DNA from 4 places in the Mesorhizobium sp. WSM4840 genome. Region 2 is predicted to be linked to each of the others. Evidence: riboswitches for the same ligand, from Rfam matches in the RefSeq annotation. Region 2 holds a riboswitch; each other region holds the start of a gene.

Region 1 (7,802 bases), on a different contig from region 2:
CCCGGCGATCAATGCGGCAGCGATGAAGAGGCGTCTGGAAAGCATGGTCATGTCCTTTGGGCGGGCTGTGGATCGAGCAGGGTATCGAGGATGTCGGCTTCGATGGCGCTGGCTTCCGACGAGGCAAGATCCTTGCGCGGGCGCGAAAGAGGTATGATGATTTCGCGCAGCACGCGGGCGGGGCGGGCGCTCAGCACATAGATGCGGTCGGACAGGAAGACCGCCTCGCGGACGTCGTGGGTGATCAGCAGGACCGTCCAGCGGTGTCGGTCCCACATCGTCTGAAGCCAGCGCTGCATGCCGGTGCGCGTGAGGGCGTCGAGTGCGCCGAACGGCTCGTCGAGCAACAGCATGGCGCGGTCCTGCACGACGGTGCGCAACAGCGCGGCGCGCTGGCGCATTCCGCCCGAGAGCTGCGCCGGATACTTATGCTCGAAGCCCGCAAGGCCGAATTCGCCGAAGAACGGCGCCACCCTGTCGCGCGCCGCCTTGCGGGACATGCCCTGCACTTCCAGGCCGAGCGCGGTGTTGTCGATAACCGTGCGCCAGGGCATCAGGGCGTCGTGCTGCGGCATGAAGGCAAACGGTCGGCGCGTGTCGGCCAGTGGCCGCCCGTCGAAGTCGACATCGCCGCCGTGGCCTCCGAGACCGCCCGTCAGCAAGCTGAAGATCGTGGACTTGCCGGCTCCGGAGGGGCCGAGGATTGAAACGAATTCGCCCGGCTCGATGTGCAGGGTGATGTCGGCAAGCACGTCGATGTCGCCAAAACGCTTCCTGACTTGGCGCAGCTCCAGCCGCCTGCTCATGATTTTCGTGCGCCATCGAGCCGCTCCCATGGCATGACGACGCGCTGGATCAGTACCGTAGCAGCAAACAGGGCTAGCGTGAGCAAGGCGCTGACCAGCACGGCCGCCAGCACGAGATCGGGCCGGAAATTGTTCTTGGCGTTGAGCATGTAGATGCCGAGCCCTTTGGCCGCACCGGCATATTCTGCGAAGATGGCGCCCACCACGGCATAGGTGATCGAGATGCGCAGTCCGGCGAAGAAATAGGGCAGCGAGGAGGGCAAGCGGGCCAGCAGGAAAATGCGCATGCGGGAAGCGCCCATCGAACTCAGAAGCGCCGAGATGTCCCGATCCGTCGAGTCATAACCCTGCACAAGCGCGACCAGCATGGGAAAGAAAGTCACGAGGGCGATCAGCGTGATCTTCGGCGTCAGCCCGAAGCCGAACCAGAGAACGACCAGCGGGGCGATCGCCACCAGCGGCAGGGTCTGGCTGATGATGAACACCGGGAACAGGGCACGGCGCAGCGGGTTGAAGAAGTCGATCAGCACCGAAAGGATGAAGGCAACGGCCAGCGAGCAGGCGAAGCCCGCCAATGTGGCGCTGATCGTCGGCACGGTGTTGTCGAGCAGCGCCTGGCGCTGCCGGATGGCCTGGGCGAGAACGCGTGACGGCGCGGGCAGCGTGGTGGGCGAGATGCCCGAGATGCGCGCATAGAGGTCCCAAGCCAAAACCAGCGTGCCAACCGATAGCAAGGCCGGTCCGACCTTGGCGAACAAGGCTGCGATTCGCGGCGCGGCGGAGAAAGGTTGAGACATGCGAGACTTGTCTGGTGCGAAAAGATCAGCGCAGGGTCGGGCTGTTGGCCGAAACCGTAAGCTCGATCGTGAGATGGCCCTGGAGCGGGCCGACCGGCAGCGTCGAAATATCGTCTGTGCCTATGCGCAACCGATCGCGACAAGGGTCGAGCGCATCGAGCGCGGAGATGACGACACCGACGAAATCGCCGGTTGTCGGAGAAAGAGAAATCTGTGCGCCAGAAAACATCGCCCGCCTCGCTCCGCTGGTATTATCCAGATCAGCTCTAGGGTTTACGGGCTTGCAGCCCAGCTCTCAGCCCCGACGATACGGAGCACCCCTGTGGATGCCGGCAATTAAACAGATATGGGGTGGAGCTGCAAGCCTGCGTCCGACTCGTGAAACCTCAGGTCGAGGAGGCGCGGCGCAGGACAGGGAAGAGTGACAACCCGGCATCCTGTTCGAGATCGCTCTCGATATTCTGAGAAGCCACATGACTTTGAAGGTATCGGGAAAGACGTCGATCGAGCGGACAGTTTCCCGTTCGTCGCCATTGTCGATGCCAGGCGTTTGGTGAATTGTGGAAGCATGAAGATATAAATTGCATCCGTTGTAGGCAGCGGTTCCTCTTTCGCCAATTACGACCCGCGCTTTGTTGGAGAGCCAAATGCAGGAATTTATCCTTTTTGCGCTCGTAGGGTTTGTAGCTCAGGCTGTCGACGGGGCTCTCGGCATGGCCTACGGCGTGATTTGCTCGACAACCCTACTGGGGTTTGGCGTGTCTCCTGCACACGCTTCGGCTTCAGTTCACGCAGCGGAGCTGTTTACCACTGCGGCCTCAGGTTCGGCTCACCTCTATCACCGCAATATCGACTGGAAGCTTTTCTGGCGGCTGATGCCATTTGGTGTTCTCGGCGGCGTTCTCGGCGCTTATGTGCTCACCTCGTTTGAGGGAGCGATCATGAAGCCATATGTGACCACATATCTGGCGCTTGTCGGAGCTTGGCTCCTGTTCCGTTCATTCCGGCGGATCCCGAGTAAGCCGGTCCCTGCAGGCGCGGTACCTCCGCTTGGACTTGGTGGTGGATTTCTCGATGCCGCAGGGGGTGGTGGATGGGGACCCATCGTAACGACGGGCCTTCTCGGTTTTGGCGGGACGCCCCGCTACGTTATTGGTACGGTAAATGCGAGCGAGTTCCTCATCACGCTCTCGGTGTCTCTGACCTTCTTGTTTGCATTAGTAACGGGCCATTGGGCGGAGGCAGGAGAGCCAACGGAAAATCTACTCTCTGTCGCCGGCTTGATTCTTGGCGGCGTAGTCGCAGCGCCGATGGCCGGTTGGGTAGTGAAGTCAATCGCAGAAAAGACGCTTCTCAGGCTCGTTGGTATTCTCATCATACTGCTTGCAGGCTGGCAAACCGCGCAACTCTTCGAATTGGTGTAAACTGAAGACACATCGAACAGGTTGTCGGCGTCGCTTCCCTGGCGGCTGTGCGGGAGACAAAAAAACTCAATTGCCAAATGGAACGAAGAGACCCCTTTGTTGTTTGGCTTGCTTGGACAACCGGAGGCCGAGTCGATGAGAAGATTGGTTGCAACAACAGGGTTGGCGCTGGCGGTCGCGATGCCTGCAGCGGCTCAGGACACCGCGACCGCGAAAGCCGAATTCGTCAACATGGCCGGCGAGAAGAATGGCACGGCCACGCTGACCGAGACGGCGCAGGGCGTGCTGATAGCGTTGGAGGTAACAGGACTGCCTCCGGGCGAGTGGGTCGCGTTCCATGTTCATGAAACCGGAAAGTGCGACCATCAGACCGGCCATGACTCGGCCGGTGGGCACTTCAATCCGACGAATGCCGAACATGGATACCTCACTGGAAAAGGCCCGCACGCGGGCGATATGCCAAATCAGCGGGTCGGCGCCGACGGCGTTTTGCGTGCCCAGGCTTTCAACGGCATGGTCAAGCTGGATGGTGGAGAAACGGCGATACGAGGCAAGGCATTGATGATCCACGGCGGACAGGACGACTACAAAAGCCAGCCTGCCGGTGATGCCGGAAATCGTCAGGCCTGCGCCGTGATCGAGTGAAAACCCCAAGATGATTAGAGACCTGTCCGACATATGATCGGACCGGCTTTCAGCCTCAGCGGCCAGGTAGTGGTACGTCGTCGGAGCCTCTGGCACGAGGATAAGCCAGACGGTAAGTTCGTGCGCCTGCAGAGAAATTGACGACGCACCCATCGCGCCGAAGCTGGCCTTTCATTTTGCGACTGCCGGATGATTGCATGAACGATACTTCTCCTATGGGCCTGCCCTCCAAGGGTTTTGTCCAGTCAGCCATTTCCGCCCGCGGCCTGGTCAAGACGTTCGGCAAGCTGCGCGCCGTCGATGGTGTCGATCTCGATGTGCCGCGCGGCATGATTTTCGCCATCCTGGGTCCGAACGGTGCCGGCAAGACAACGCTGATGCGCATGCTCGCGACGCTGTCGCGCCCCGACGCCGGCTCTGCGACCGTGATGGGGCACGATCTCGTGCAGGCCCCGCATGCGGTCCGTGCGGCAATCGCGATGACCGGGCAGTTCGCTTCGCTCGACGAGGACTTGACGGGCCGGGAGAACCTCGTCCTGCTCGCCCGACTCTGGGGTTTTCGCGGTCGCGCCGCGAAAACCCGTTCGGACGACCTGCTCGCGGCTTTCGGCTTGTCCGAAGCGGCGACGAAGCAGGTGAGGGATTATTCGGGTGGCATGCGAAGGCGGCTCGACATAGCCGCCTCGCTGGTCGTCACGCCGGGCGTGCTGTTCCTCGACGAGCCGACTACAGGCCTCGATCCGAACGCCCGCAAGGATGTCTGGGGCATGATCCGCGGCCTCGCCGAGGCCGGCGTCACCATCCTGCTCACCACGCAATATCTCGAAGAGGCCGATCAACTTGCAGCGCGTATCGCCGTCATCGACCACGGCAGGAAGATCGCCGAGGGTACCAGCCGCGAACTGAAGGCGGCCACCGGCTCCGGCTTTCTCCATGTCGCGCTCGCCGATGTTGCACGGGCGGACCAAGCGGCGACCATTCTGGAACGCCGGCTGGAACATCCTGTCCAACGCAGCGCCGAAGGCGCTGAGCTCTCCGTCCTTGCCGGCACAGCGAAGGCCGCCAATGAGGCGCTGGCCGATCTGGTCGCCGCCGGCATCGAGCTGTCGGATTTCTCCATGGGCCAACCCAGCCTCGAGGAGGTCTTCTTCGCGCTGACGGGCCAGCCGGGCCTCGGTGAAAGCCGGAAGGCAGGTGACAAGCCATGATCGACACGACATCCCTGCAGCGGCTGCAAAGCGTCGCCCGACCTAGGACCCCATCAGCCCTTTCCAACGCGCTGGTCTTCGGGTGGCGCGCGGTGCTGAAATTCAAGCATGTGCCGGAGCAACTCTTCGATCTGGTGATGACTCCGATCATGTTCACCCTGCTCTTCACCTTCGTCTTCGGCGGCGCGCTCGCCGGTTCGCCTGGCGAGTACCTGCAATTCTTCTTACCCGGCATCCTGGTTCAGACCGTGGTGTTCAACGCAGTCTATTCGGGCATGGGTTTGTCGACCGACCTCGGCAAGGGCTTATTCGACCGCTTCCGATCGCTGCCGATCTGGTCGCTGTCTCCGTTCGCCGGCCTGATGGTGGGTGACATCCTGCGCCATTTGATTGCCGCCTCGATCATTCTCACCATCGGGCTGATCCTCGGCTACCGGCCTGAGGCAGGCATCCTCGGCGTGCTTGCCGCCTTCGCCATGCTGATCGCCATCGGGTTCGGCATGGGCTGGGTATTCATCGTGCTCGGCCTGCTGATCCGCACGCCAACCACGGTGATGACGCTCGGCTTTACCTTCCTGTTCCCGCTCGTTTTCGCCTCAAACATCATGGTCGACCCCGGCACCATGCCGGACTGGCTGCGGGCCATCGTCGAAGTCAACCCAGTGTCGCTGATGACGACGGCGCTGCGCGGGCTGATGGCTGGCGGGGCGACGCTCGGTCAGGTCGTCCTCGCCCTGATCGCGCCGATGGCGCTGACCGCCATCCTGGCGCCGACGACACTATGGCTGTATCTCAGAAGGTGAGAGGAGCCAAACGGTCGCAGTCCTGATCGCCTGAGCGTCAACAATGCGCCCGGATGGACCTGCGCTTCTTAAAAGTCGACACGGGGCGTGTCTTGCATCTGGCGCTCGAACAGGAGCCAGAAGGGCGATCCACGGGTTTCGGCATACCAATGTTCGAAACCCGCCAGGGTCTCAGGAATGTCATTGGCGGATTCCTCTTCCTCCGACGCCCGGAATATCGCCAGCACAACCTGGCCGAAACGCGCGATCACCTCCGAGCGCGCTTCGCTGTCGGAATTCCAGCCGAGTCGCGTGCGCAGCGTGGCGAAGGCGCTGGCGACGGCTATCTCCTCACTGTCGGCCGATGCCATGGCCTCGGCGATCGCCTGAATGAGATTGAGCCGCCTGAAGGCGAAGGCGCGCTCTTGTTCGAGCGCCGCGATCCGGACTGCAGCTTCCCGTCGGAAACGGCCTTCCGCGACTTTGGCGGCCTCGGCCGCTGTCTTGAGCTCAACGAGAAAGCGGGTTGTCACCGTCATCGCGCCTTTGCGAGAGTGGCGGAAGAGAGTGGGAGTCGAACCCACCAAGGACCGGCTCGCGGCCCCTCCCGGATTTGAAGTCCGGACGCCCCACCGGGGACGATGCTCCTCCAGAAACTTCCGCTATTGCCGGCTCACTATCGGCCGGTGAAACAGATCCCGTCGATGCCTGTTGACGAGCCGCAGGTCGCCGCGTCGCAAAGTGACGCCATGCCTATCGAGAAATTCAAGGATCTGGATGGCAACCTTGCGCCCGCTGCCTGCACGATCGCGAAACTGGGCGGCGTTAAACCGCCCGCCCGGCTCGGCCGCCGTCAGGTCGTCGACGATTTCGACAATCCCGGCCAATGCCGGGCGCAGGAAGAAATGATCATGGGCGACTTCGTATACTCTCCCGATGCGGCCGGTAAGTTTCAGGATCCGGCGGATTTCCGTTTCCGGCTTCGCCAACATATCGGCTATATCGCGGACCCTCGGCGGATGATATCGCGTCGAGCCGCCGATGAGCCGCTCGATTTGCAGCCACAGCGTTTCGTCCTGCGGTGTCAGACGGACCTCATGGCCGGGCAGCCGCACCCAGGCGCCGTCAAGGGCGAGCTTGCCGGCGCGCGCCAGCATTCGCAGAGCGGCTGCAAACATCGGCGCCGGAAGTCGTGGGTCAAGCTGAAGGCGCAATCTCTCCATGCCGATTCCCGGCAGATCCGGATTGTCCGCGTGAAAGGTCTTCAAGTTCGCGGCCAGGCCGAGCCTGAATTGCATCCAGCATGCCGGCGAGAGAACGAACAGCGTTTTCCTGATGGGAATGCAGACCAATCCGAGGCTGTCGACCAGTCTCTGCGTCTCGTCGCTGCCGAGCGCCCGGTCGCGCGCGAATGAGCCAAGGTCAAGGTAATGGGGCGGCGTGTCGAGCAGTGCGGTGACAGCAGCGTCGGGATCCGGGACGGCATATGCTTCGATCTGGATAAGCCGTTCCGGCGTGCGGCGCTTCCGGCTCGGCGCCCGCAGATCGATCAGGCGTCCGCCGCCGATGGTCCGCTGCGCCGAGGTGTCGCGCACAACATAGGGGTCGCCAGCGGCAGCCGCGATCGGATTGTCCAGCACCAATTGAACCTTGGCGACGCCGCCGGGTCTGACCGGCTCGTCACTGAGAAGCACGACCCTTGCCCCAACCTCGGCCGCAGCGTGGTGGAGGCGTACCGGGAACCACTGGCCGATCGGCCTAGGCTCTCCTGGCAAGACGCGCAGCCTTGCGTCGATCCGACCCGTCGGCGCGTGAAGTTCCGGGTCGAGTATGATGTCGCCGCGCCCGATCGCCTCCTTGCCGATGCCGTCACCAGCCAGGTTGAGCGCGCAACGGTCTCCTGCCCGCCCGCGCTCAGCCAGCCTGTTCTGGGCGTGGATCGAGCGAACACGCGCCGCCAGGCCCGACGGGCTAACGACAAGGTGGTCGCCGACGCCGACTGATCCTGAAAGGACCGTGCCGGTCACGACAGTGCCGATGCCGTGCAGCGTGAAGCATCGGTCGACCGCCAATCTGAATCGTCCAGAGGATGCGCGGCCGGCAAAGCGCGACGCCTCCTCAAACAAGAAATGCCGCAGAT
Region 2 (7,802 bases):
TCGGCGTCTCCGAGGCTGACGTGGCGATGATGGACTCCCGCCTTTCGGCACCGGATAGCTCGCTCAACCAGCCGCTCGCCGACGATGCGGGCGCCACCGAGCGAATGGATTTCCTGGTTTCGGACGATCCTTTGCCGGACGAGGTCGTGGGCGACACGATCGATGTCGAACGCCGTTCTGTCTGGCTGAAAACGGCGCTCGGCGCGCTCAATGCCCGCGAGCTCAGGATCATCGAGGAGCGCCGGCTGAGCGACGAGGGCGCGACGCTCGAAGCCCTCGGCGAGGCGCTCGGCATCTCCAAGGAACGCGTCCGCCAGATCGAGGCACGCGCCATGGAAAAGCTCAAGATAGCGCTGGTGAAGCAAAACCCCGAGTTTCTGGCGACCGCCGCCTAATCAGGGTGTGTTGAGATTCAGGTTAGGCCGAGCCGAAAACGGTGGTTTCCGAGAACCGGAGTGGAGCGTACTTAAAGTACGTGAGCACCGGAAGCGCAGGAAACTGCCGGTTGCAGGCCGGCATCACCTGAATATCGACACACCCTATTTGTCGGTGATGATCTTGACCTTGTCGCCGGCCGAAACAGCTGCACCGGGCGACATCGCATTGAGCACCCTGAACAGATCGAGCTTGCGCTCGACGCCGACCATCTGCGCGGCGAGCGAACCCATGGTCTGTCCGGGCCGCACCGTGACAACGCGGATATGCAGCGGCTTCAGCGCCGCTTTCTCGGCCGCGCTCAAGATACGGAAGGAACCGCTGACCGAGCGCGCCACGGCATCCAGCGAGGCGCTGGCGGAAGGGGCAGCCGTCAGCAGCCGGTAGACCTGGCCACCGGCGCGGATCACCGCGATGTCGAACTGCCAGCCCTCGGCACTGGCATGCGCCGTCGCCGCGTCGTTGCCATTGATCGTTTCCTGGCGCACGCTGCTTTCGTCGAGACCGGCCACCCAGCCGCTGCGGATGTAGTCGGTCAGCGAGCGGCTCTTGTCGATCGAAACGCCGTCGAAGCGAATCGCTATGTCGCCTGGCCCGGTTGCCGTCACCGCCGCGGCCGAGTTGTCGATGATGAAGCCGTCGGGCACCGAGAACGACACGCCGAGCCCTGGATGCAGGAAGGTTTCGCCACGCACATAGCCCTCCTCCGGCGTGTCGCCGTAGAGCAGGCCGTCTATGCCGGCGAGGAAGGCGTCGCGGTCGCGCGTGCCGACGCCGGGCGCGCCGAACTGGCGGGCATGACGCTGCGCCAGATCGATGCGCTGCGGCGTGTTGGGATGCGTCGCCAGGAAGTCGAGGCTGGCGTCGGTGGCGCCGCTGATCGAGCGGAAATCGGTGTAGGCTGACATCGACTGCAGGAAGCGGCCGGCGGCAAAGGGATCGAAGCCCGCCTCGCCGATCGACTTGATGCCGATGCCATCGGCCTCAAGCTCCTGATTGCGCGAGAACTGGGCAAGCCGCAGCTTGCCGCGGATCAGTGCCGCCTTGGCGGTCGGGCTGTCGCCGAGCACGTCGGAGACGACCTTGGTTGCAAACCCCTCCTCAGCCTCGAGCTGTTGGCGCTGCAAGCCGTGGTTTGCAGTGACGTGGCCCATCTCATGCGCGATGACCGCGGCGAGCTCGGCCGAATCGTTGGCCAGCGCCAACAGGCCGCGCGTGATGTAGAGATAGCCGCCCGGCAGCGCGAAAGCATTGACGTTGGGCGAATTGAGGATGGTGATGCGGTAGGTCTGGCTCGGGTTGGCCGACACCACGGTCAGGCTGCCGACGACCTTGGCGACCATGCGCTCGAGCTTGGGATCGGAATACTCGCCGCCATAGGTGGCGAGGATGCGCGGATGCTGCGCCTTCGCCATTTCGGCGAGCTTGCTGTTGGCGGCGACATTGTCGACCGTGATCGGTTTGCTGGAAGGTTGGAAGCCGGATTCCTGAACGTCCGGAGGCGTGAACATCTGGCAGCTTGCCAGCGCCATGGCAAAGCCGGCCAGCGCGAGGAAGCGCGCCAGCGGTTTCCTTCTCACTCTGTCGGTGCCGGTCGGCAGAACAGCTTCCTTTCGGGTCTCAGCACATGGCCCCGAAAATCGGGCATCGATTTTCAGAAAGGATCATGCGCACAATCAACTGCCACAGCGTCCTTCGCGGCCATGAGCACGCATGGCACACCGTAGTGGCAAATCACAACCTATGCCGGACCAGTATCGGAGGACCTAGTCACACTACTTTGACCATGGCAAGCAAGCACCACATCGCCTGAAGCCGGTTTGGCCGTAAATTATGTCCGCTTCCGGGCAACATCTCGTGATCCCGCGCCAAACGGACCTGCACCGATATAGCGTCGGAAGGCCTCCGGTCCAGCCTTGGTAAAAAAATCGGCGACAGTCCCGGTTGCGGCAACCGTGCCATTGTCCAGGAACACCATGTCCTGGCCGATACGGTGGGCATCCTCCGGCTGATGCGTGACGAACAGCACCGTCATGCGCCGCTCCGCATGGACGCCGGCTACCAGATCGAGCATGTCGTCGCGCAAGGCCGGTCCGAGCGAGGCGAACGGTTCGTCGAGCAAGAGCACCGGCCGGTCGCGCACCAGGACGCGGGCGAGCGCGACGCGCTGCCGCTCGCCACCGGAGAGTTCGCGCGGCAGGCGCTGTTGCTTGCCGGCAAGGCCGACGCGCTTGAGCGCCCCGGCGATTGCAGCGTGGTCGCCCTCGGCCAGCCTGAGCGACGGCGAGCGGCCAAGGCCGACATTTCGTTCGACCGAAAGATGGGCAAAGAGATTGTTTTCCTGGAACACCATCGACACTGGCCGCGCCGACGGCGGTTTGGCGCCGACATCGGCGCCGCCGATCAGCACGCGGCCCGATCGCGGCGTCTCGAAGCCGGCCACCAGATTGAGCAGCGTCGATTTTCCCGAACCGCTCGGCCCCATGATGGCGGTGATCTTCGAGGCGGCGAACTCGACATCGAATAAAAACGGCGCTTCGCGATAGCTGAACGAGACCTTTTCCAGCCGCACGGCCGTACCGCTTTCCGCGCTGTTGAGCATCATGATTTTTCTCCCTGCCCCAGCCAGTCAGCGGCCAGGACAAGCGCAAGACAAACCAGGCCGAGCAGCAACGCCAGGCCTGCCGCGTCCATCGTGCGGTAGCTGCCCATGCGCGCCAGCAAGAGGTAAGGCAGTGTCTGCAGGGAGTCGCTGCCGAACAGGGCAATGACGCCGAGATCGCCGAGCGACAAAGCCATGGCGAACGCGAAACCGGTGGCGAGCGGCCGCCGCAGCGACGGCCAGTCGACCAGCCGGAACCGGTTCCAGCCCGAAATGCCAAGCAGCAAACAGAGCCGTTCGTGGCGTTCGCTCGCCGCATCATAGCCGGGGCGAATGGCGCGGATGGCAAACGGCATCGCCATTACCGCATTGACGGTGACGACCATGACAGGGGCGATGGCAAAGACGTCGCTGACAGCACGCAGGAGCAGGAACCAGCCGGCGCCGATGACGATGGGCGGCACGACGAGGACGAAGCCGGCGCCGGTATCGGTGGCGTATTCGAGCAGCGTCCTGGCGCCGACGCGACGCCTCAAGGCCAGCGCCCGTCGTGCCATGACGAGCGACAGCGACAGCGCCACTGAAAGCAGCGCCGCCAGCAGGGCGAGCACGGCGCTGGTCAGCGTCGCCTGCCGCACCGCGATCTCGCCCGCCAGCCGGCCGAGATCGGCGCCAAGGCCTGACGTCACCATGGCAGCCATCGGCCCGGCGACGAACAGCAATGCGAGAGCGATCAATGCTGTATTCAGCACGGTCTCGGCCGGGCCGGCCGAAAGATAGCGGCGCGGTGCCACCGGCAGGTTGGCGTCGCCGACGATGTTGGCGCCAAGCCGCATCAATGCCAGCACAACGACGAAGGTCAGCGCGATCTGCAGCAGTGTCAGCGTCACCGCGCGGGCAGGATCGAAATCGAAACGCAGTGCCTGGTAGATGGCGACCTCCAATGTCGTCGCACGCGGCCCGCCGCCCAGCGTGAGCACGATGGTAAAGGATGTGATGCAGAGCATGAAGACAAGCCCAGCGACGCCCGGCAGCGCCGCACGCAGCGTCGGCCATTCAATCAGCCGGAAGGCGGGTCTGGCGCCCATGCCGAGCTGGCTCGCCAACCGCCACTGGTCGGCCGGCACTGTCGTCAGCGCTTCAAGGAACAGCCGCGTGGCCAGCGGCAGATTGAAGAAGACATGGGCGATGAGGATGCCGGACAGGCCGTATATGCCCGGCCAGCCCAGACCGCCAATCGCGGTGAGCACGCCGGCGAAATAGCCGGCACGGCCATAGAGAGCCAGAATGCCGAGTGCGGCGACGATGGCCGGCAGCGCAAGCGGCACGGCGAAGAGCTGCAGGATCAGGCCGCGACCAAAGAAGCGCGGATGCCGCGACAGCGCCCGCGCAACGAACAGCGCCGGCACGACGGAAAGCAGTGTCGACAGCAAAGCCTGCAACAGCGTGAAACGGGCGACCCGGAAGAGGTAGGAATCGAAGGTCGACGCGGCGCCGGACGGGTCGCGGGCGCCTTCGACGATGAGCCCGGCGAACGCTCCGCCGACCAGCAGCGCAACAGCGGCAAGCGCGATGGTGCCGGCGGTGACGCGGGGATCGGCAGGATATCCGGTATGCATGCCGCCCTGCCTAGTTCAACGATCGTCGAAGCAGAAAATATGGCTGAGGTCGAGTTCCCGGGCGCCGTAGAGTAATCATCTTTCAATCACAAGCTACTTGCTCATCACCGACAGCCATTCGTCGACCCAGGCCTTGCGATTGGCGGCGACCTCTTCCGGGCTGAAAAGCAAAGTCTTGGTCGGCTTGACGAGCTTGTCGAAAGCCGGATTGAGCGGCTTCTCGGTCTTGCCGGCCGGGAACATCCAGTTGGTCTCGGGAATGACATCCTGGAATTTCGGTCCGGTCATGAAAGTCAGGAACTGTTTCGCCAATGGGTTCTTCGCGCCTGACGTGGTGATGCCGGCAACCTCGATCTGCAGATACGCGCCCTCCTCGAAGGACGCCGCCTGATAGCGTTCGGTGTTTTCGGCGACCATGTGATAGGCCGGCGACGTGGTATAGGACAGCACCATCGGCGCCTCGCCCTTGGTGAACAGGCCATAGGCCTCGCTCCAGCCCGGCGTCACGGTGAGCACCTTTGCCCTAAGCTTGGCCCAGGCTTCCGGCGCCTTGTCGCCATAAACCGACCTCACCCACAACAACAAGCCGAGACCGGGCGTCGAGGTGCGCGGATCCTGGATGACGATCTTCTCATCGGCATTGCCCTCGACCAATTCCTTCAGGCTCTTCGGCGGCGTCTTCAGCTTTTCGGTGTCGTAGACGACGGCGAAATAGCCATAGTCGAACGGCACGAAAACATCGTCGCTCCAGCCGCCCGGCACATTGACATCGATGACGGCACCATGCGGCGAAAACAGGCCGGTGGCCTTGGCTTCCGCAGTCAGATTGGTGTCGAGGCCGAGCACGATGTCGGCCTTGGTCGCGGCCCCTTCCAGCTTGACGCGGTTGAGCAGGGCGACGCCGTCGGCGACCGCGACGAATTCGAGAGTACAGCCGCATTCGGCCTCGAAGGCCTTCTTCACCGCGGGGCCTGGACCCCAGTCGGCGGTGAAGCTCTCATAGGTATAGACGGTGAGTTTTTCCTGCGCGGATGCCGGCCCGATGCCGGCGGGAACAGTCGCCGCAAGCAGCACTGCCGAAACTAGAGTGTATAAAAACGTGCGCATCGGCGCCTCCTTCGTTCGCGTTGAAAGGAATTGAGGCGTCGGGCTGTCCGAAACGTCTAATCCCTCCGCCGGTACAAACCGGATCAGGTTCAGCGGGTTGGCATGGTCGCCTCTCAGCTGGTTCGCGAAGATCGCGTCCAGCACCCCGTTAGAGCGTTTCGACACATAGGCCCGGCCTGGTTGCGGCGCAAGCGGAAGTTTGCCGGGCATCTGGAACGCGGCCTTCCGTTTGGCAAGCAGGGCTGGTAAGGGCCACGCATATGAGCAAATTCACCATCCTGCTTGGCGGCGATCTAATCCGCACGCCGCTGCTCGACCGCCAGGTCGAAGGCTCCCGTGTCATCGCCGCCGACGCCGGCATGAGCCATGCCCGGACGCTGAACCTGACGCCGGAACTCTGGGTCGGCGACTTCGATTCGGTGCCGGCGGACTTGCCGGACGAGCTGGCCGCCGTGGCCCGCCAGGTGTTTCCGGCAGAAAAGGACAAGACCGACGGCGAACTGGCTATCGCCGCCGCGCTCGAACGCGGCGCGACCAGTCTCGTGCTCGCCGGCGCGTTCGGCGGCAAGCGCACCGACCACGCCTTCCTGCACCTGGCGCTCAGTGTCCGACTGGCCGAGGCAGGGACGGAGGTGCTTTTGACCAGCGGCGCACAGGAAGGCACTCCCTTGCTTCGCGGAAAGGCCGGCTTCGACTACGCCGATGGCACGCTGTTTTCGATTCTCGGCTTTTCCGACCTTACCGGCCTGACCGTGACCGGCGCCAAATGGCCGCTGAACCATATCGAGATGGCGTTCGGTTCGTCGCTGACCATTTCCAACGAGGTCAGGGGCCGGCTGGAAATTGCGCTGAGCAGTGGCCGCGCGCTGTTGCTCGCCCACCCATTCCCCTTACCTGGAAGCTGACATGGCGCCGCCACTTCTCAATCTCGACGGCATAAAACTGACCTTCGGTGGCACGCCGCTGCTCGACGGGGCGGAACTGACGGCGTCGGCGGGCGACAAGATCGCTTTGGTCGGCCGCAACGGCTCGGGCAAATCGACGTTGCTCAAGATCGCTGCGGGATTGATAGAGCCGCAGGACGGCGAGGTGTTCCGCCAGCCCTCGGCGACAGTGCGCTACCTGCCGCAAATGCCCGACTTGGATGGTTTCGCCAGCGTCCGCGCCTATGTCGAGGCGGGGCTCGGACCCGCCGACGATCCCTACCGCGCCACCTATCTGATGGAGCATCTCGGCCTGTCCGGCGACGAGCGGCCGAACGATCTCTCCGGCGGCGAGGCGCGCCGTGCCGCCCTTGCCCGCGTCATGGCGCCGGAGCCCGACATTCTCCTCCTCGATGAGCCGACCAACCATCTCGACCTGTCGGTCATTGAATGGCTGGAGGAGGAGCTTGCCCGCACCTCTTCGGCGCTGATCGTCATCTCGCATGACCGCCGCTTCCTCGAGCGCGTGTCGCGCGCCACCGTCTGGCTCGATCGCGGCCAGACCCGCAGGCTGGACAAGGGCTTTGGCCATTTCGAGGAATGGCGCGACACCGTTCTGGAAGAAGAAGAACGCGAGCAGCACAAGCTTGGCCGCCAGATCGTGCGCGAGGAGCACTGGCTGCGCTACGGCGTGACTGCAAGGCGCAAGCGCAACATGCGCCGGCTCGGCGAACTGCAGACCATGCGCCAGCGCTTTCGTGGCCATCGCGGCGCCGAGGGTGCGGCGACCATGGTGGCCAGCGACGCCGCCGAATCCGGCAAGCTGGTGATCGAGGCCAAGACCATCGAGAAGAGCTTTGGCGACCTCACTGTGGTCAAGGGCTTCTCGACCCGCATCCAGCGCGGCGACCGCGTCGGCCTGGTCGGCCCGAACGGTGCCGGCAAGACGACACTGCTGAAGATGCTGACCGGCGAATTGAAGCCGGACTCAGGCACGGTGCGGCTCGGCACCAATCTGGAGATCGCCACGCTCGACCAGAAACGCGACGCGGTCGATCCGCAAGAGACACTGGCGCAATACCTCACCGACGGGCGCGGCGAGAACCTCGTCATCAA
Region 3 (7,802 bases), on a different contig from region 2:
CCTGGCCTTCCGGCGATCGCAATTTCTCCAGGCATTGCTTCATGATCCGCACCGACTGGCGCATTTCCTCCATGCGGACGAGGTAGCGGTCATAGCAGTCGCCGTTCTTGCCGATGGGAATGTCGAAGTCCATCTCCGGGTAGCATTCATATGGCTGCGCCTTGCGCAAATCCCACGGTGCGCCCGACCCGCGCACCATGGGGCCGGAGAAGCCCCAGGCCCAGGCGTCATCGAGGCCGATAACGCCGACATCGACATTGCGCTGCTTGAAGATGCGGTTGCCGGTGAGCAATTCATCGAGATTGCCGCAGACCTTGAGGAACGGATCGCAGAAATTCCAGATATCGTCCAGGAGCTTCGGAGGCAGATCCTGGTGCACGCCGCCGATCCTGAAATAATTCGCATGCATGCGGGCGCCGGAGGCGCGCTCGTAGAACACCATCAGCTTCTCGCGCTCGGCAAAACCCCAGAGCGGTGGCGTCAGCGCGCCGATATCCATGGCCTGTGTCGTGACGTTGAGGAGATGCGACAAGAGCCGGCCGATTTCGCAAAAGAGAACACGGATGAGCTGTCCGCGCTTCGGGACCGATATTTCGAGCAGCTTCTCGGCGGCGAGGCAGAACGCATGCTCCTGGTTCATTGGCGCGACGTAGTCGAGCCGGTCGAAATAGGGCAGGGCCTGCAGATAGTTCTTGTACTCGATGAGTTTTTCCGTGCCGCGGTGGAGCAGGCCGATATGAGGATCGGCGCGGTCGACGATCTCGCCGTCCAGTTCCAGCACCAGCCGCAGGACGCCGTGAGCAGAGGGATGCTGCGGCCCGAAGTTGAGGGTGAACTTGCGAACTGCGGCTTCGGCCATGACGCTGCTCCGCTGTACCGGGTTTTCAGGGCCGAAGCCGGGTGGTCCGGTCCGCCACGCCCGGATCGCCGATCAGGTGGTTGTCTGGATGATCAGCGTCAGCATGCCGTCGCCATCGATGTTGGCGGCAACAACCTGCGAGGAATCCAGTCCGCTCGCCGCCAGCGCCGTTGCTGCCTGCGGCGACGCATCGATCGAGCTCTGCAGGGTAAGCAGATCTTCAACGCTGGTCTGGGTGATCACGGCCTCGGCTTGTGTCTTGAGTTCCGGCGGCAAATCCTCCAGGGCGACAATCGCAATGCCAGTAAAATTCTGGTCGGTGAAACCTTGATCCGGCAGGGCTTGGTCAGGCAGGGCCTGGTCAGGCGTTTGGTTAGGCAAGCTTGGATCGGGCAGGGCTTCCGGAGCCGGGGGTGCGATTTGGGGAAGCTGCGGGTCGGTGGATTGCGCGTGGATCGGCTGCGCCAGGGCCAATCCCGAAAGGGCGGCAATTGTCGTCAACATGCGCATGATCGTTCCTTCCGTTTTCCGTTTTGCTCGGGGAGGATCACTCGGTGATCACACAACCATCGTGCCGGATTATGGTTCCCGGTCCGTCACGGATAAGGCCCGTCGCAGAGCTATCCCGTCGCGCGTGCCCGCTGCGCGTGGTCGAAAAATGGAACAATTTCTAAAGGCGTTCATTCTCCCCTGATCACACCTTCATCACAGGATCGGCGGGGCGCTGCACCTCGAGGAGAAAGCTATGAGAATCAGCGAGTGCATGACACGGAATGTTCAGGTCGCCAGTCCGGACCAGTCCCTGCGGGATGCCGCACGAGCCATGGCCGATCTTGACGCCGGTGTTCTGCCCGTCGGTGAGAATGACCGGCTGGTCGGCATGATCACGGACCGCGACATTGCCGTCCGTGGCATCGCGGAGGGCAGAGGTCCCGATGCCAAGATCAGGGACGTGATGAGCGCGGAGGTACAATGCTGCTTTGACGACCAGGAAGTCGGCGATGTCCTTCAGAATATGCGCGATCTCAAACTGCGGCGAATGCCGGTGATCAGCCGCGACCGACGGTTGGTTGGCATTGTCTCGCTCGGCGATCTCGCTACGAATGGCGAGCCGGCCTGGGCCGGCGAAGCGCTGGGCGGCATTTCGCAGCCGGGCGGCGACCATTCGCAGACGGCGCACTGATGCATCATAACCAGATTTGAGGTTCCTGCTCGATCGACGGCATCGGCGTTCAGGAAACTTCGAATCCACAACCGTACTGGAGTCACTCCTTTGCGCTACAGGGCCGCACGCCCGGACGCGCGAGCATTTGGTTTTGCGCATGATTCCCAGCGAAAATCGATTTCCGAGGTCATCCGGGCCGGCGCTACGCAACGGAGAATCGATCGATGACCCACAGCCATGTCCCGTCGCCTTGGCGGCGGGCGACCTCGGCGGTTACGGTGCCATCGGGAAGACGGGTTGACGTGAGTGCCAAGTCTCCGCTGATAACTGCCGGTGCCTGAGTTCCGGCAGCAAATTTTCGGCCCGTTGCGGTGATGTCGGCGAAGAGTGCCCGGATCGCTTCGCGGCCACGCGTCAGTCGGCCTTCACCGCTGTCGACGACGGCATGCGGCTCAAAAAGCGCGGCCATGCCGTCGATGTCTCCCGCCCACTGCCGGGAGATCAGCAGGCGCTCCAAATCCTGGGGATCACGCGCCAGTGCACGGCTTGGTTCATCGGTCATGGCGAGACTCCTCCGACGCTCGGTACCAAAGCGTTCGATCCTGCGCCAAGTTTCGTTGGAAGACGAGCCGCCGAAGCTCCGCCATGCCGATCGCCAGGTGGAGCAGCCTGGCGATCATCCTCCCCAGCCGACATCGCGGGCCGCAACGCGCCATTCGGCGGCGCCGGCGCGGCGCCGATGGCTGCTGCTGCCGTTGAGGAAGTCGGCGATCCTTGCCGCCGACTTCGCCGAGGCGAAGGTGAGCAGCCGATCGTGATGGACCACGGGCTCGCCGGTCTCATTGTCCCAGATCTCGAACCGGCAGCTTGGGTTCGGCATGGCTTCGAAACGGTTCTTCATATCGATGGTCCCGTTGATCGTCGGATCCAGGTTCCGCGACCCCGGCTTACGGATGGCTTACGGGTGCGCTCGCGCGGATCGCCCTCGGCTAGCTGGCCTTCGGCGCGAGGCGCTGCGCGACATGGTCGGCGATCGCCAGGCTTGAGGTCAGGCCGGGGCTCTCGATGCCGAACAGATTGACCAGGCCCTCCGTGCCATGCACCGGCGCGTCCTGGATGACAAAGTCGGCATTGGCTTCGCCAGGACCGGAGAGCTTCGGCCGGATGCCGCTATAGGCCGGCTGCAGGCTGCCATCGGCCAGGTCCGGCCAGTATTTGCGGATCTCGTCGTAGAAGCGCTCGCCACGCGTTGGATCGACGCGATAGTCGAGTGTCTCGGTCCATTCGACGTCAGGCCCGAAGCGGGCGACGCCGTCGAGGTCGAGCGTCAGATGGACGCCGAGCCCGCCGGGTTCGGGCACGGGATAGACCAGCCGCGAGAACGGCGCCCGGCCGGCGACCGAAAAATAATTGCCCTTGGCATAGCGAAGATCTGGCACGAATTGCGGGTCGAGCCCGTCAAGCGAGCTGGCAAGTGCTGTGGCGCCAAGCCCGGCGGCGTTGATGAAGCGCGCGGTGGCGATTTCAAAGCGCTCGCCGCTTGTGCTGTCGACCGTGTCGAGCGCGATGCGCCCGCCCTCGATGCGGCCGCAGACGATGCGGGTGTTGAGACTGAGCGCCGCCCCGTGCTCCTCGGCGTCGCCCAGCAGCGCGAGCATCAGGGCATGGCTGTCGATGATGCCGGTGGCGGGAGACAAAAGGGCCGCCGTGCACCGCAGCTTGGGCTCCAGCCTGCGCGCCTCTGCTGCGGTCAAGGGCGTCAAATCGCCCGCGCCGCAAGCAGAGGCGTTGGCCAGGATGGAAGCGAGCACCGGCTCCTGTTCGGCATCCGTGGCGACGATGAGCTTGCCGCAGCGCGCATGCGGCACCGCCCGCTCCTGGCAATAACGGTAGAGCTTTTCCCGGCCTGGCACGCAGAGCCGGGCCTTCAGCGATCCGGCCGGATAGTAGATGCCGGCATGGATGACCTCGGAATTGCGCGAACTGGTCCCGGTGCCGATGGCGTTCTCGGCCTCGAGGATCAGGGTATCCATGCCACGCCGTGCCATCTCTCGCGCGATCGCGAGGCCAATGACGCCGGCGCCGGCGACGATGCAGTCGACATGGTCCACGATCAGGCCACCTCAGCCTTGTTGTTGTGCCTGCTGGTGACCCGTTCGGGGCGACGCGCACCGCCGGCCTGGCGCAGGTTCTCGCGTTCTGCAGCCTCGAAGCTGAAATTCTGCATGTCTTCCGTCCATCCGCCAGCCCTTCCGAAAGGGCTTGACACCCTTACAAGAAACAGATGCACCAAACAGCATTAATCCAGAGGCCGATGCGCGCCGAACGGCGGCAGGACGCACGTCCCGGCATGCAGGACAGGAGCCATCATGGACGCTCGACCGAATTCTCCCGAAGCCCGCGACATCAGCTACCACATGCACGGCTACACCAATGCCCGCAAGCATGAGGAAGCAGGGCCACTCGTCATCGAGAAGGGCGACGGCATCTATGTCGAGGATCTCGCCGGCAACCGCTATATCGAGGCGATGGCCGGGCTTTGGAGCGTCGCGGTCGGCTTTTCGGAGAAGCGGCTGGTCGATGCGGCGGTGCGCCAGATGTCCAAGCTGCCTTACTATCACGACTTCGGCTCCAAATCGCATTCGCCGCTGATCGATCTCGCCGAGAAGCTGGTGCTAATGGCGCCAGTGCCGATGAGCAAGGCGTATTTCACCAATTCCGGCTCCGAGGCCAACGATACGGCCATGAAGATGATCTGGTACCGGTCGAATGCGATCGGCCAGCCGGCACGCAAGAAGATCATCAGCCGCAATCGCGGCTATCACGGCGTCACCATTGCCGCGGCAAGCCTGACAGGCCTGCCCAACAACCACACTTCCTTCGACCTGCCGATTGCCAATGTGCTGCACACGTCGACGCCGCACCACTGGCGCGAGGCGCTGCCAGGCGAGAGCGAAGCAGAGTTTTCGAGCCGGCTTGCCGACGACTTGGAAAAGCTGATCCTGGCCGAAGGACCGGAAACCATCGCTGCCTTCTTCGGCGAGCCGATCATGGGCGCCGGCGGCGTCATCGTGCCGCCGGCCGGCTACTGGGAGAAGATCCAGGCGGTCCTGTCGAAATACGACATCCTGCTCGTCGCCGACGAGGTGATCTGCGGTTTTGGCCGAACCGGCGAGATGTTCGGCTCGCAGACCTTCGGCATCAGGCCTGACATCATGGTGCTGTCGAAGCAGATTTCTTCGTCCTACCTGCCAATCTCGGCCTTGCTGATCAACGAAAAGGTTTTCGAGCCGATTGCCGACGAAAGCAATCGCATCGGCACCTTCGGCCACGGCTTCACCGGCGGCGGCCATCCCGTTGCGGCGGCAGTCGCGTTCGAGAACCTGAAGCTGATCGAGGAGCGCGACCTTGTCGGCAATGCGCGCACGGTCGGCGCGCATATGCAGAAGCGGCTGCGCAAGCTCGAATCGCACCCGCTTGTCGGCGAGGTGCGCGGAGTCGGCCTGATCGCGGCGGTCGAACTGGTCGGCGACAAGGCGAGCAAGACGCCGTGGGAGACGGCCGGCGCGCTGGGCGGGCTCGTCAACGGTTTCATGCAGCAGAACGGCGTGATATCCCGCAACATGGGCGACGCGCTGGCTTTCTGCCCGCCGCTGATCATCACCGAGCCACAGGTCGATGAGATGATCGACGCGTTCGAAAGATCGCTTGAAGCCGCGGGCAAGCAGGTCCCGCAATTGGCGCGCGCGTAACGGCGTGATCTCGAGCGACGCAAGCGGCGTTATAAGAAAACTGCGAAAAACTTATAACGCTGCAGGAGAGGATCAGGAATCCTTGTTGCCGTCGTGCAGCCAAATCAGAATGGTCTTGCAGATAAACAAAGCCATCACGAAAAACGCCTCGTGAAAGCCGCCGCGTATTGAGCGTTGAAAGCCAGGTACGCTTTGAGCCTTGCTGCGGCATCCAATCTTCCGCAGGGGAGATCGGCAGCTTTGCCGGCGGCGCCACGATCGGCAATTGCCCCGGATCGTACTTGAACATCCACCGCGCCGGTGCTACGTCCACCCAATCGACAGGGGCGCTCCGTATTGCCGGGGCTGAGATGGAAGGTGCCAAGCCTTCGGTCCCTCAAGCTGATCTGGGTAATGCCAGCGGAGCGAGGCGACCGTGTTTTCAGGTGCACAGATTTCCCTGTATCCGATGTGCGACGATTTCGTCGGCGTCATCCTCAAAGCACTTTCGGCGATGGCCGAATTTCCGCATCGAGACCGACGACATCTCGACGCTGATCGTCGGCCCGCCGGAACAGCTTTTCCCGGCCATGCGCGATCTGTTCGCCTCGGCGGCGGCAAGTGGCGTGCACTGCGTGTTGTCGGCGACGGTGTCGCGCGGCTGCCCCGGCGAGCCCGACGATCCGATCTGCACACCGATTTCCGGCAGCAGTCACGAGCTGTCCCTGGCCGAGCGCATCGGCGCGGCGCGGTCGCATGTCGACGGTGCGAAAAAGCTCGGCCAAGAGGTCGCCGCGCAGTTCTCGCTCTATCCGCTCGGCGAGGGCCATCACATGGACGAGATCTACGGCTGCATCGACTTTCTCAAGACTTCGGGCGTCTTCGACAGGTCGAAGAATTTCTGCACCAAGCTTAGAGGCGATGCCGGACCGGTGTTCGCGACGCTATCGGAAGCCTTCCTTCGCTTCGGCGCGCCGCAAGGCCATGTCGCGCTCGATTTTACCGTGTCGGCGAACAGCCCGAGCGCTTGTTAGAGCGTGTCGATATTCAGCCGGCCCGCGAACGGCGGTTTCCTACGCTTCCGGTACTCACGTATCCAAAAGTACGCTCCGTTCCGGTTCTCGGACCCCACCATTCTCGGCTCGGCGACGACCTCGATCGGCCGGCCCTGATCGCCGCGTTCACGGCGGCCTTGTGCAGTGCCGAGCGCCGTTGATATGCTCGATCATTCAGTCAGCGGGGAAGGATGTTCGATATCTCGCGTCGCGACCTGACACTTGGCGCAGCCGGTGCTCATGCTGCGTTTGGACTCGACAAGCCGATCACGTTTGTCGACGCGGCCTGCGCTCAACAGGCCGTCGCTCAACCTTTCCGAAAATACAAGGTTGGCGACATTGAAGTCTTCTGTCTGATTGATGGCATGCGTGACGTTTCGCTGCGGGAGGGTATGGTCAGGAATGTCAGCGTCGAACAGGTCAAGACGGCGCTGCGTGGTGCCGGTTTTCCCGACAATCAGGCGCCCCTGCGGTTTATCGTCATGGCGCTAAAGCTGCGCGATCAAGTGGTCCTGATCGACTCGGGTACCGGCGGTCATCCGATTTATGGTGAGGGGAGCGGCCGGCTATTCGAGAGCATGGCTGCGGCGGGCCTTGACCCCAAGGCAGTCAAGACGATCCTGATCTCCCATCTGCACGGCGACCACATTTATGGCCTCATGAACAATGAGAGCAATGCCCAGGTCTTCCCGGATGCCGACATCGTGGTGCCCGCCGCGGAATTGAAATGGTGGACGCGCCAGGGAGTCGAGTCGATCGATCTCGGACCGACGCGCAAGGGCCTCGCCCAGCGCATTCAGGCCACCGTGGCGACGTGGAAAAACGTCAGGACCTTTGAGGGAGAACCAGAACTCCTGCCCGGCGTGCACGCCGTTCAGGCGCCGGGTCATAGCCCGGGAATGGTCGCGCATCTGGTCGTATCGGGCGGCAAACAGTTCCTGATCAGCGCTGACGTGGTCAATCTTGCGCCCCACATTTCAACAAATCCCGAG
Region 4 (7,802 bases), on a different contig from region 2:
GACCTTCCGGGGGCTCCGCACGGCCGCTGCTGTTGCTGTTGCTTCCTTCGCCGGGGACGCCGTATTGGCGCCATTCTTGCGACCAGGCTCAGCCTTCGCCTTCCGCGACGGTGGGGATTTCTTCTTCGTTTCAGTTCCTTTGGGAGCGGGTTCGGTTGCAGTTTCTACTGATGCAGCGTCTAGGGGATTTGCCATGAGATACTCCGCTCGCGGTTTGAGACCGTGTTCAGCATCAAGGGCTATGACATTAGAGTCAATCAGCCGACCATTTAGCAGATCCATTTCTTTGAGCTCCCTTGTTGTGTCGGCTATAGCTACGGAGAGATCGACATCGCTCCAGATGGAACGGCCCCGTTTTTGAGAATTGCGCTTTTGTTTGACCTCCACAGTGAACGGTCGGGTCTGCCGCCTCATAGTTTCTTCCTTGTTAGAACGAATTGCACAGGAGGTCGCGGCTGACGACGACTGAACAACTGGCGCTTCCTCTGTTGCGCCGAGCTATATGGATGAGATAGCCCGAGAGCAAGCGGCACTTGCGGTTCGCCTTCGGACGACGATCCGATTGCGAGTGCATTGACAAATGCTCGCTCGAGCCACGTCGCTGGCTAGTCGCAGCTTTGTTTTCATATCGATGCGCTTGCAGAGCTGGAACAGCTGCTCGCGCGTCGCAAAGCCATCGCGCACGTTTTTGAAGGGATGGATGTGACGGCATGGCGGTTTCTGCTGGGCGCACGCCAACGCCGCGCGGAATATGTCCGCGATGGCACGACCAGATGGTTCCGAGCTTGTCAGCGAATCTCAAGCGGGGCCGCATGCAACGACACATCACGACACAGTCGGCTAGTCGGAGCGTCCGTTGATGTTCTGCTCAAATCGATGCCAGTATCTGGCCAAAGTCCGGCGGTGTGCCGAAGATCATGGCGGTCAAATTGGCGTAGGCGCGAGCACGGCGCGATCGGGGCCTCAACGATGGTCGGAAGGGTCAGCTACGAACTGGTGCAGGACAAACGTTCCGGAAAGAGCCGGTGAGCTACCGGTGACGCCGCCGCGCTATTTGTGCTGCGTTTTGCGTTTCATTGACCTGTTGCGGCTGGACTGCGGGCTTGATGAGCGTTATCGGACGAACCATCTGGACGACCTCCCTGAAGTCACTGTTGTCGGCAGCGTGACTGCCGTCACGCCTGCCCGATCGCAACCTTTTCAGGTCCTATCGAGGGACATGCCGAGAGCAGCAAGGTGCTATTCCGACCGTTTCACTCGTTCTGCGGCATTCGTTTCAGACTGCGCTGCCGTCTGTGCCAGCATGAACTGATCGACGTTGCCGGTAAGGCGGTCATGCTGTCGTGACGCAAGTGGGCGTCGACGGGTCAGCTTTTCACTTAGCGTTTCAATTGAATTCGGAAATGAAAGCCCACCTAGCTCCAGTTGGAGAGGCCTCGCCGGAAGTCACGATCGTGTCGTCCTAGTGATGGTCGCAATCATTCCTGATTGCGACTTTCCCTAGCCAGCTCCGGCCAATCATTGCCCGAGGAGATGCAATACAGGTCGAGGCGTTGTCGGCGTTTCGGCGGGCAAGATGGGATAGGCGACCTCCGGTACCTTTCCGGTCAGCGAATTGAGGAAGGCAACGAGCAGGTCGACTTCTTTTTCCGTCAATTCTTCGCCGAGCTGGGTGGTCCCCATGATGGCGACGGCCTGTTTCAGATCCCAAACCTTGCCCGAATGAAAGTATGGCGCGGTGAGTGCTACGTTGCGCAACGGCGCCACGCGGAAAACATAGGAATCGTCGGCTGCATGGGTGACGGCAAATCGGCCCTTGTCGTTTTCCGGCAGGACATCGGCGCTGGGCTTTTCAACGAGGCCGAATGGGTAATAGCCCTCCCCACCAACGTTGATACCGCCGTGGCAGGACGAGCAGCCCTTGTCCATGAAAAGCGTAAGGCCCTGTTTCTGTTCGGAAGTCATGGCGGCGTCATCGCCATTGAGGAAGGCATCGAAGGGGGCCGGCGTGACTAGTGTCGCCTCAAAGGCTTCGATTGCCCTGGCGACGTTTTCGAAGGTGACGCGATCGGCTTCACCCGGGAAAGCTGAATTGAACCACTCGACATATTGCGGCATCGACTTGAGCGTGGCGATGACTTGACCTGGTGTGTTGGCCATTTCGACAGCGGCTTGGATCGGTGCCTTGGCCTGAGCCTTCAGGTCTTCAGCACGACCATCCCAGAACTGCGCGATGTTGAAGACAGCGTTCAGTACCGTCGGCGCGTTGCGCGGTCCCTTCTGCCAACCATGACCGATCGAGCTTTCATGATTGTCGTCGCCCCCGGTGGCCAAGTTGTGGCACGAATTGCACGACAAGACGCCTGACGCCGAGACGCGTGGATCGAAGAACATTGCCTTGCCCAAGGCTATCTTCTCCGGTGTGATCGGGTTGTTGGCGACTGTCGGCGTGATAGATGGTAGAGCCTTGAAGGTGGCGCGTGCCGTTTCTCTGAGGTCTACGGGGATCGTTTGCGCAGCAATAGCGATGGCCGGCAAGGCGACAGCCACCGTAGTGAATAGGATTTTCACAAATGATCTCCCTGTGTTTTGCACGGAAGCCATTGTGGATTTGCGGTTCGTGAACGCCTTGCGCTACAGGCAATCCTCTTTGCATAAAATCGGTTCTCACGCGGACCTGACATATTGTCTTCCTTGTTGCATTGCGCGCGATGTCACCCACGAATGAACGCCAGTCGGTATCTCCTGTCGCCTCTGGAGGAGCATCAAAAGTCGTGCCAACTGAGCAGAAGGAACCTCCGGGAGATTTTCCGGATATTATTCAATAAGTTAACGAATTCGCGGCTGCAAGGCGCAGCCGTACTCCGGTGTCGCGGATCTGACAAACCCAACAGTCGGGATGAAACAGAGAGATGTTGGACCGTCAGCGCCTTGTCCCGATGGGCACTCGGCCGCTCCAAGTGCCTTGAGAGGACGTCCAGGGCGGTCTTCCCGTAGGGTGGTGGCGGCGTCGCGGGGCTTGCGCTTTTTCGGCATAAGGAACCGGCAAATACGCGTTGGCAACAAGCCACGCGCCGACGATCTTCTTGATGAGGTCGGATTTTGAAACGCCCATTGCGGCGGCGAGCCCGGCGAGGGATTCATCGACCTTGGGATCAAGTGCGACGCCTGTGACATTCCGGAGCATGAGCGCAGCCCTCCGAAGCATGGGGGGCTGTGCTTTATCGGCTTCATCAGCTTCTTGACAGGTATTCGGGGTGCACCTCGAGAAGGCTAGTTTTGATCTGATTACCATTATCTGAGAGGGCGAGATCGCAGTCCCGGAGGCACCGTCCGACGTATGCACCCGATGGCGTGGATTGATCTTTAGTCCGACGGTATGGCGGTCCCCCTTGATCCGTCCCCTGGTTCCGGAGCGTGATTTGTCGCCGACACATGCGCGAGCGTCCCTCGGGTTTGACCGATCGCCGATGACCGCCGCGAGCCGAATGCGCTTGACAAGTTAGCGCCGGCCCGTTCAACCTGAGGCATTCACCAGGGGAGTCCCGGCAAGGGGCTGAGATACTGCTGGCTATCGCGGCGCAGTGACCCGTTGAACCTGATCCAGTTCATACTGGCGTAGGGACGGTGCAAGCGCTTTGCGGGAGGTTTACGCCCGAGGTCCTGTTTCGGCAGGTCGACAAGAAGCGTCTTCATCCTTCCGGCACAGAACTGGGTCTCCAATGCATGAAGCAAAGGAGCCTGACGATGAATGCCCTCACCCCCACCGTGTCGACGGGACCACTGCCCGCCTCGCGGAAAATCCACAAGCCCGGTGCCATCCACCCGCAGATCAGGGTGCCGATGCGGGAAATCGCCGTCCATCCAACGGCCGGCGAGCCACCCGTCACGGTGTACGATCCGTCCGGCCCCTATACCGACGCGGCTGTCGAAACCAGCATCGAAAAGGGCCTCGCCAGGTTTCGCGATGAATGGGTGACGGCGCGCGGCGACGTCGAATTCCACCATGGCCGCAGTGTCGGGCCGGGGGACAACGGATTCGCGACAGGTGAGCGCCTGACGCCGGAATTTCCCATTCGCAATCGGCCGCTCAGAGCCAAGGCAGGCAAGGCGGTGACCCAGCTTGCCTATGCGCGGGCAGGCATCATCACGCCCGAAATGGAGTTCGTCGCGATCCGCGAGAACCTTGGCCGCGAGAACCTCGGTCGCGAGATCCTGCGCGGCAAGCTTGAGCGCGACGGCGAAGCCTTCGGCGCGACGACCCCCGACTTCGTCACGCCGGAATTCGTGCGCGACGAGGTGGCGCGCGGGCGAGCAATCATCCCCTCCAACATCAACCACCCCGAGAGCGAGCCGATGATCATCGGCCGCAATTTCCTGGTGAAGATCAACGCCAATATCGGCAATTCCGCGGTCACCTCCTCGATGGCCGAAGAGGTCGAAAAAATGGTCTGGGCGATCCGTTGGGGAGCCGACACCGTTATGGACCTGTCCACGGGCCGCAACATCCACAACATCCGCGAATGGATCATCCGCAATTCGCCGGTGCCGATTGGCACGGTGCCGCTCTACCAGGCGCTCGAAAAGGTCGCTGGCATCGCTGAGGACCTGACCTGGGAAGTCTACCGCGATACGCTGATCGAACAGGCCGAACAGGGCGTCGACTATTTCACCATCCATGCCGGCGTGCGGCTGCATTACATCCCGCTGACGGTCGACCGGGTCACGGGTATCGTCAGCCGGGGCGGTTCGATCATGGCCAAGTGGTGCCTGCATCATCACCGCGAAAGCTTCCTTTATGAGCATTTCGAGGAAATCTGCGATATCGCCAGAGCTTACGACGTGTCCTTCTCGCTCGGCGACGGCCTTCGTCCCGGCTCGATCGCCGACGCCAACGACGCGGCGCAATTCGCCGAACTGGAAACGCTTGGCGAGCTGACCAAGATCGCCTGGGCCAAGGATTGCCAGGTGATGATCGAGGGGCCGGGCCATGTTCCGATGCACAAGATCAAGGAGAACATGGACAAGCAGCTCGAAGTCTGCGGCGAGGCGCCGTTCTACACGCTCGGGCCGCTGACGACCGACATTGCGCCGGGCTACGACCACATCACCTCCGGCATCGGGGCGGCGATGATCGGCTGGTACGGCACGGCCATGCTCTGCTACGTCACGCCCAAGGAGCACCTCGGCCTGCCTGACCGCAACGACGTCAAGACCGGCGTCATCACCTACAGAATAGCCGCCCACGCCGCCGACCTCGCCAAGGGTCATCCGGCAGCGAAGCTGCGTGACGACGCACTGTCGCGGGCGCGGTTCGAGTTTCGCTGGGAAGACCAGTTCAACCTGTCGCTCGACCCTGAAACGGCGCGCTCCTTCCATGACGAGACCTTGCCGAAGGAGGCGCACAAGCTGGCGCATTTCTGCTCCATGTGCGGACCGAAATTCTGCTCGATGCGCATCTCCCACGAAATCCGCGCCGAGGCACAGAAAGAGGGCATGGCGGCGATGGCAGCGAAATACCGCGAGGGCGGCGATCTCTACATGCCCGCTGACGAGACCGGCGTACCGCTCGTGCCAGAGGCGCCGGAACCGTCATGAGGCTGCTGCTCAAGGGGGCCGGCGTCGCCGGCCTCACCGCCGCCTTCGAACTCGCCGCCCGCGGCGCGACGGTGACCGTTGCCGAGACAAGGGATAGCCTTGGCGGCAATGCGTCGTGGTTCGCCGGCGGCATGCTGGCGCCATGGTGCGAGCGTGAAAGCGCCGAGCAGCCGGTGCTGGACCTTGGCCGCGATGCCGCCGACTGGTGGGATGCGGTACTGCCCGGTCAGGTGACGCGGGCAGGAACACTGGTCGTGGCCGCGCCGCGCGATGCGGGCGAACTCGAGCGGTTCGCCAGCCGCACATCGGGTCACCGGCGTGTCGATGAAGATGAAATCGCGTTGCTGGAGCCCGACCTCGCCGGCCGCTTGCGCCGCGGATTGCTCTTCTCTGACGAAGCGCATCTCGACCCGCGCCAGGCGATGGCGGCACTTCATGACAGACTGGTGGCGATGGGCGTCGAATTCCGCTTCGGCGCCGATGCCCGGCACATTTCCGGTTTCGATCGCCAGATCGACTGCACCGGGATCGCGACGGACGACGACCGGCTGCGTGGCGTTCGAGGCGAGATGCTGATCCTGCGCACGCCCGATGTCTCGCTGTCGCGCCCGGTCCGGCTGCTTCATCCGCGCTTTCCGCTCTACGTGGTGCCGCGCACCGGCCACCGTTTCATGGTGGGCGCGACGATGATCGAGAGCCAGTCCACTGGACCGGTCACGGCGCGTTCGATGATGGAGTTGCTCAGCGTCGCCTGCGCGCTCCATCCGGCATTCGGCGAGGCTGAGATCGTTGAGGCTGGTGCCGGCGTTCGTCCGGCCTTTCCAGACAACCTGCCGCGTGTCGAAGCACGCGGAAACACCGTCGCGATCAACGGCCTCTATCGCCATGGCTTTCTGCTCGCCCCTGCCATGGCGCGCCAGGCGGCCGAACTCATCTTCCGTCACGACAAATCCGTGGAGCTTGCTCATGAAACTGACCGTCAACGGCGTAGCGCATGAGGTTGCCGCCACCACATTGGCCGAATTGCTTGCCGCGCTCGACTATGAAGGCGACTGGCTTGCGACCGCCGTCAATAGCGACCTCGTGCACAAAGCCAACCGGGCGGAATTCCGGTTGAGCGACGGCGATCGGATCGAAATCCTCTCGCCGATGCAGGGAGGCTAGCATGTTCGAGCTTCTCGGGACGACGCTTCCTTCCCGCCTGCTTCTCGGCACCGCGCAATATCCTTCGCCGGCCATCCTTGCCGATGCGGTCAAGGCGTCGGGCACGTCCATCGTGACCGTCTCCTTGCGGCGTGAGATGGCAGGCGGCAGGGCTGGCGAAAAATTCTGGTCGCTGATCCGCTCGCTCGGCACGAGAATCCTCCCCAACACTGCCGGGTGCCACTCCGTCAAGGAAGCGGTCACGACCGCGAAGATGGCGCGCGAAGTGTTCGGCACGAGCTGGATCAAACTCGAAGTGATCGGCAACCAGGACACGCTGCAACCGGACGTGTTCGGCCTGGTCGAAGCGGCGCGCATCCTGTGCGAGGATGGTTTTGCGGTATTTCCCTATACCACCGACGATCTTGTCGTGGCAGAGCATCTGCTTGACGCCGGTTGCCAGGCGCTGATGCCATGGTGCGCGCCGATCGGCTCGGCGCGCGGGCCCCAAAATCTCGATGCGTTGCGAAGCTTGCGTGGCCATTTCCCGAACATTCCGCTGATCGTCGATGCCGGGATCGGCCGACCGTCGCATGCGGCCGCCGTCATGGAACTCGGCTACGACGCGGTGCTCCTCAACACGGCGATAGCCAAGGCCGGCGATCCCGTTCAAATGGCCGCGGCCTTCGGCAAGGCGATAAGGGCAGGCCATGAAGCATATCGCGCTGGGCTGCTTGAGCCGCGCGACTCGGCGATTCCGTCCACGCCGGTCATTGGTAAGGCGGCGTTCCCGTGAAGCTCGACCCCTTCTACCTCATCGTCGATTCCAGCGCCTGGATCGAGCGTCTCGTGCCGCTTGGCGTCAAGCTGGTGCAATTGCGCATCAAGGACAAGGACGAGTTTTCGCTACGCCAGGAGATCCGCGCTTCGAAAGCGATATGCGAACGCCACAACTGCCAGCTCGTCGTCAACGACTATTGGCGCGTTGCGATCGAGGAGGGCTGCAACTTCGTCCATCTCGGCCAGGAAGATCTCCCACGGGCCGATGTGAGGGCGATCCG

Evidence for each region. Region 2 has a riboswitch for thiamine pyrophosphate ahead of thiB (thiamine ABC transporter substrate binding subunit). Riboswitches for the same ligand answer to the same signal wherever they lie in the genome.
Region 1: another riboswitch for thiamine pyrophosphate. It lies ahead of AC0L3I_RS13385 (YkoF family thiamine/hydroxymethylpyrimidine-binding protein); the one in region 2 lies ahead of thiB (thiamine ABC transporter substrate binding subunit).
Region 3: another riboswitch for thiamine pyrophosphate. It lies ahead of AC0L3I_RS11065 (YkoF family thiamine/hydroxymethylpyrimidine-binding protein); the one in region 2 lies ahead of thiB (thiamine ABC transporter substrate binding subunit).
Region 4: another riboswitch for thiamine pyrophosphate. It lies ahead of thiC (phosphomethylpyrimidine synthase ThiC); the one in region 2 lies ahead of thiB (thiamine ABC transporter substrate binding subunit).

What each region holds. Positions count from the first base shown of each region.
Region 1 covers NZ_JBVVQD010000008.1:81,691-89,492, forward strand. The annotation lists gene AC0L3I_RS13370 (ABC transporter substrate-binding protein) at 1-51, opposite strand, end outside; gene AC0L3I_RS13375 (ABC transporter ATP-binding protein) at 48-806, opposite strand; gene AC0L3I_RS13380 (ABC transporter permease) at 803-1,603, opposite strand; partial or broken gene AC0L3I_RS13385 (YkoF family thiamine/hydroxymethylpyrimidine-binding protein) at 1,689-1,832, opposite strand; TPP riboswitch at 1,823-1,935, opposite strand; gene AC0L3I_RS13390 (sulfite exporter TauE/SafE family protein) at 2,251-3,027, shown strand; gene AC0L3I_RS13395 (superoxide dismutase family protein) at 3,163-3,672, shown strand; gene AC0L3I_RS13400 (ATP-binding cassette domain-containing protein) at 3,870-4,880, shown strand; gene AC0L3I_RS13405 (ABC transporter permease) at 4,877-5,683, shown strand; gene AC0L3I_RS13410 (hypothetical protein) at 5,752-6,201, opposite strand; tRNA gene AC0L3I_RS13415 (tRNA-Sec) at 6,218-6,313, opposite strand; gene selB (selenocysteine-specific translation elongation factor) at 6,325-7,802, opposite strand, start outside.
Region 2 covers NZ_JBVVQD010000001.1:162,086-169,887, forward strand. The annotation lists gene AC0L3I_RS00900 (RNA polymerase factor sigma-32) at 1-395, shown strand, start outside; gene AC0L3I_RS00905 (M48 family metalloprotease) at 540-1,967, opposite strand; gene thiQ (thiamine ABC transporter ATP-binding protein) at 2,267-3,037, opposite strand; gene thiP (thiamine/thiamine pyrophosphate ABC transporter permease) at 3,037-4,656, opposite strand; gene thiB (thiamine ABC transporter substrate binding subunit) at 4,750-5,763, opposite strand; TPP riboswitch at 5,807-5,921, opposite strand; gene AC0L3I_RS00925 (thiamine diphosphokinase) at 6,024-6,668, shown strand; gene AC0L3I_RS00930 (ABC-F family ATP-binding cassette domain-containing protein) at 6,670-7,802, shown strand, end outside.
Region 3 covers NZ_JBVVQD010000006.1:133,837-141,638, forward strand. The annotation lists gene AC0L3I_RS11030 (NADH-quinone oxidoreductase subunit D) at 1-859, opposite strand, end outside; gene AC0L3I_RS11035 (hypothetical protein) at 932-1,369, opposite strand; gene AC0L3I_RS11040 (CBS domain-containing protein) at 1,605-2,042, shown strand; gene AC0L3I_RS11045 (YybH family protein) at 2,227-2,586, opposite strand; gene AC0L3I_RS11050 (hypothetical protein) at 2,701-2,925, opposite strand; gene AC0L3I_RS11055 (NAD(P)/FAD-dependent oxidoreductase) at 3,014-4,135, opposite strand; gene AC0L3I_RS11060 (aspartate aminotransferase family protein) at 4,394-5,776, shown strand; TPP riboswitch at 6,089-6,201, shown strand; partial or broken gene AC0L3I_RS11065 (YkoF family thiamine/hydroxymethylpyrimidine-binding protein) at 6,192-6,789, shown strand; gene AC0L3I_RS11070 (MBL fold metallo-hydrolase) at 7,002-7,802, shown strand, end outside.
Region 4 covers NZ_JBVVQD010000058.1:12,004-19,805, reverse strand. The annotation lists gene AC0L3I_RS35520 (transposase) at 1-414, opposite strand, end outside; gene AC0L3I_RS35515 (cytochrome-c peroxidase) at 1,519-2,604, opposite strand; TPP riboswitch at 3,527-3,643, shown strand; gene thiC (phosphomethylpyrimidine synthase ThiC) at 3,748-5,598, shown strand; gene thiO (glycine oxidase ThiO) at 5,595-6,596, shown strand; gene thiS (sulfur carrier protein ThiS) at 6,565-6,762, shown strand; gene AC0L3I_RS35495 (thiazole synthase) at 6,764-7,537, shown strand; gene AC0L3I_RS35490 (thiamine phosphate synthase) at 7,534-7,802, shown strand, end outside.